DNA from 2 places in the Streptomyces sp. C36 genome. Region 2 is predicted to be linked to the other one. Evidence: riboswitches for the same ligand, from Rfam matches in the RefSeq annotation. Region 2 holds a riboswitch; the other holds the start of a gene.
The links. Region 2 has a riboswitch for glycine ahead of gcvP (aminomethyl-transferring glycine dehydrogenase). Riboswitches for the same ligand answer to the same signal wherever they lie in the genome.

Region 1 (2,182 bases), on a different contig from region 2:
ACCGACGGCCGGGAGCTGGGCGTAGACGACATCACCGAGCGCGTTGGCCGCGAATTCCGTGATGCCGACGGTCGCCACACCGTTCTCGTCGGTGGCCGACAGCCACTCGTGCTCCTTGGTGTAGCGCAGCTGCTGGGGGTTGCTCATGGCTAGATTCTCCTGTACGCGCGAGAGTGCTTGTGCAAGGGGTCTTGACAGATGAGATGAGAGGGTTTCAGCGGGTCCGCTTGTAGAAGGGCAGAGCGACGACCTCGTAGGGCTCGTGGGCGCCGCGAATGTCCACGGCCACCCCTTCCGTACCCGGCGCCGCGTGCGCCGCGTCCACGTAGGCGATCGCGATCGGCTTGCCGAGGGTGGGGGAGGGGGCGCCCGAGGTGACCTCGCCGACGACCTCGCCGCCGACGGTGACCGCGAATCCGGCCCGCGGCACCCGGCGGCCCTGGGCGACCAGCCCGACCAGCTTGCGCGGCGGCGCGCTCGCGGCCCGCTCGGCGGCGGCCTCGAGCGCCGCCCGGCCCACGAAGTCACCCTCCTTGTCGAACTTCACGACCCGGCCCAGCCCCGCGTCGAACGGGGTGGTGGCGGTGGTCAGCTCGTGCCCGTACAGCGGCATGCCCGCCTCCAGGCGCAGCGTGTCACGGCAGGAGAGGCCGCAGGGGACCAGGCCGGCGTCCGCGCCCGCCTCGGTCAGCGCCTGCCACAGCTTCTCGGCGTCGCCGGGGGCGACGAACAGCTCGAAGCCGTCCTCGCCGGTGTAGCCGGTACGGGCGATCAGCGCGGGCACGCCCGCGACGGTGCCCGGAAGGCCCGCGTAGTACTTCAGCCCGTCCAGGTCGGCGTCCGTCACGGACTTCAGGATGCCGGGGGAAGCCGGTCCCTGGACGGCGATCAGCGCGTAGGCGTCGCGGTCGTCGCGGACGGTCGTCTCGAAGCCCGCGGCGCGCTCGGTGAGCGCGTCCAGCACCACCTGGGCGTTGGAGGCGTTGGCCACGACCATGTACTCCTGCTCGGCCAGGCGGTAGACGATCAGGTCGTCCAGGATGCCGCCCTCGGCGTCGCAGATCATGGTGTAGCGCGCGCGGCCGACGGCGAGCGCCGAGAGGTTGCCGACGAGGGCGTAGTCCAGGGCCTGGCCCGCCTGGGGGCCCGTAAGGGTGATCTCGCCCATGTGGGAGAGGTCGAAGAGCCCGGCGCGGGTGCGGACGGCGACGTGCTCGTCGCGCTCGCTGCCGTAGCGCAGGGGCATGTCCCAGCCCGCGAAGTCGGTCATCATCGCGCCGAGGGCGCGGTGCAGCGCGTCGAGGGCGGTGTGGCGGGGGGCGTTCGTCATGGTCAGGCTCCCGGGCAGTCAGTCGCGGAGGAATACCTCGAAAGGCGGCCTCCCCATCTGTCATCGGAACCTGAGAGGTTCACCGAGAGCTCCATGAGGGGAGTTCTCGGCTTGCACCTTGGGTGGGGCCGCCACCGCACCGCGGCGGGGGCCCGCTTTTCAGATCTGCCTCACCCGCGCGGTACGGGGCCTGAGAGATTCAAGGGAGGAACTTGCTCCTTCGGCGCCCAGCGCACACGGTGTGTGCCGCCTGGGACTCTCCCGCGCGGATTCGAGCGGCCGGTATGCAGTTGGTTGCGCTGGGTCATGCACGGTCGTGCACGATCCGGGTGGTGCGTGGGGTGCTGCTGGCGCGCACATCATTGCACGTAAGGGCGTATGAAGGACTGCCCCCGGTCCCATGAATTGGATTACCTTTTCTTTACGTTCCATGGGTAGGGGGCAGGGAACGACGGGGGAGGGAAGGCGATCACAGTGCGTACGCGTACGGACGTGCAGGCGGCTGCCGGCAGAAAGGCGCCCACGGCGCCGGCGGTGCGCCCGGCGGGGGTGCTCGACCTACGTGGCCGCACGGCCGCGGAACTGCGCTACCCGCTCGGCGACCTGCTCGTGGTCTCCGGGCTGCCCGGCAGCGGAAAATCCACGCTGATGCGGCGCGTGGTGGCCGCGGCGGACGGCCGGGGCGCGCCCGTGCGGCGGGTGGACTCCCAGGACGCGCGCGAGCGCGTGGAACGACGGATGCCGCGCCGCGTGCCGTACGCGGCCTACCGGCCTTTCGCGCGCCTCGTCCACTACGCGTCCCTGTGGCGCGCCCTGCGCTCGGAGCAGAGCGTCGTCGTCCACGACTGCGGC
Region 2 (2,182 bases):
TGAATCCGGCGTGCGGTCCGCCGAAGCCCATGGGCACGCCGAAGCGCTGGGTGGTGCCGACCGCGATGTCGGCGCCGAGCTCGCCGGGCGAGGTGAGCAGGGTCAGCGCCAGGAGGTCGGCGGCCACGGTGACGATCGCACCGAGCTCGTGGGCGCGGTCGATGACCGGGCGCAGGTCGCGCACGACGCCGGAGGCGCCGGGGTACTGCAGCAGGACGCCGAAGACGCCGCGCTCGGCGATCTCGTCGGGGATGCCCGCGGAGAGGTCGGCGACGACGACCTCGACGCCGGTGGGCTCGGCGCGGGTCTCGATCACGGCGATGGTCTGCGGCAGGGCGTCGGCGTCGATGAGGAAGACCCCGCCCTTGACCTTGCCGACCCGGCGGGCGAGCGACATGGCCTCGGCGGCGGCCGTGCCCTCGTCGAGCAGGGAGGCGCCGGAGGTGGGCAGGCCGGTGAGGTCGGCGACGACCGTCTGGAAGTTCAGCAGCGCCTCGAGGCGGCCCTGCGAGATCTCCGGCTGGTACGGCGTGTAGGCCGTGTACCAGGCGGGGTTCTCCATGACGTTGCGCAGGATCACCGGCGGGGTGAACGTGCCGTGGTAGCCGAGGCCGATCATGGGGGCGAGGACCTCGTTGCGGTCCGCGAGGGAGCGCAGCTCGGCGAGGACCTCGGCCTCGGTGCGGGCCTCGGGCAGGTCGAGCGCCTCGGCGTTCTTGATCACGTCCGGCACGGCGGCGGCGGTGAGTTCGTCGAGCGACCCGAAGCCGACCTGGGCGAGCATCTTGGCCTGGGCCTCGCCATCGGGCCCTATGTGGCGGGCCTCGAAGGGCGTGCCACGCTCAAGGTCGGAGAGAGCGATGCGGTGGGCGTTCATCTGCGGAGGCCTCCTGGTCAATACGACCTGCGAGGGGTACCACGGCGCGGGTACCCGGACGGCCTCCCCCTCTGTCATCTCAACCTGAGAGCTTCACCGGGCCATGGCGGACGACCCGACTTTCACCGTCGGTGAGGAGGGGCTTCGGTGAGGTGCCTGACCTGGGCCCGCCCTGCTTTCCAGAGTGACCTCGTCCGTGCGGTACCGGGTGCCTGAGAGATTCCGGGGAGGATTTGCTCCTTCGGCGCCTCGCCGGTGCCCTTGTGGGCCTCGAGGAGGACTCTCCCGCACGGGGTCTGCGGCCATTCGCCAGCCTACCAGCGCGTCTTTCCGAGCGGTTCTCCCGAGTGGCCGGTTCCGGTTTTGTGCACTTTCGTGGTGTCAGGGCGATGTCCGGGGGCGGAGGAGCCGAGGGAGGAATCGTGCGGAGCGACATCGATCCGCGGAGCCTGATCGGGCGCAAGGTCTTCGACCGGGAGGGCTCGAAGATCGGCACCGTGGACGAGGTGTACCTCGACGACGCGACCGGGGAGCCGGAGTGGGCGGCGGTGCGCACCGGTCTGTTCGGCCGGGACGCGTTCGTGCCGCTGGCGCCCAGCCGTGTCGAGGACGATGTGCTGCACGTGCCCTACGAACGGGCGCTGATCAAGGGGGCGCCGGGCTTCGGCGTCGGCCGCCACCTCTCCCCCGAGCAGGAGCTGCGGCTCTACCGGCACTACGGCCTCGAGCTGCCCGCACCGCAGGCCCCGGCGCCGGCGGACTCCGGCGAGCCCCCGGAGCCGGGGACGCCCTCCGGGCCGTCCTGATCCGCCGGTCCGCCGTGATCCACCGGGCCGCCGTGATGCACCGGGTCCGGCCCGTAGGTGTCCCGTACGAGCGGCAACGGCTCCGCCGGCTCCAGCGCCGGGTCGTCGACGGCGAGGGTCCGCACTCGGCCCGGCGTCGACCAGGGCGTCTCGAAGCGGACGGTGACCCGCCCCAGGCCGCTGCCCTGCACCCATCCCGGCCCGTACTCCGCGTGCCGGACGTCCAGGCCCGGGAGCCACCGCCGGGGCGGGGCGGGATCCGCCGGCCGCTGGGCGCCGGCGCTCTCGCCCGCCTCGTCCGCCGGCGCCTCCGGCGTCTCGTCGGGGGTGCTCGCCGCCTGGGCGAAGAGGTCCTCCTGGGTGTAGTCGGCGAGCCCGGAGACGCCGACGCCCAGCAACCGCACGCCCGCCGTGGTGTCCACGCCCTCGAGCAGCCGGGCGGCCGCCTCGCGGATGACCGCCGGGTCGTCGGTGGGGCCGCGCAGCGTCTCGGAGCGGG

Region 1: another riboswitch for glycine. It lies ahead of gcvT (glycine cleavage system aminomethyltransferase GcvT); the one in region 2 lies ahead of gcvP (aminomethyl-transferring glycine dehydrogenase).

The regions. Positions count from the first base shown of each region.
Region 1 covers NZ_JBFQGI010000005.1:371,669-373,850, forward strand. The annotation lists gene gcvH (glycine cleavage system protein GcvH) at 1-147, opposite strand, end outside; gene gcvT (glycine cleavage system aminomethyltransferase GcvT) at 215-1,330, opposite strand; glycine riboswitch at 1,500-1,604, opposite strand; gene AB4K12_RS18055 (AAA family ATPase) at 1,880-2,182, shown strand, end outside.
Region 2 covers NZ_JBFQGI010000001.1:9,848-12,029, reverse strand. The annotation lists gene gcvP (aminomethyl-transferring glycine dehydrogenase) at 1-877, opposite strand, end outside; glycine riboswitch at 1,067-1,175, opposite strand; gene AB4K12_RS00055 (PRC-barrel domain-containing protein) at 1,267-1,683, shown strand; gene AB4K12_RS00050 (DNA polymerase IV) at 1,593-2,182, opposite strand, start outside.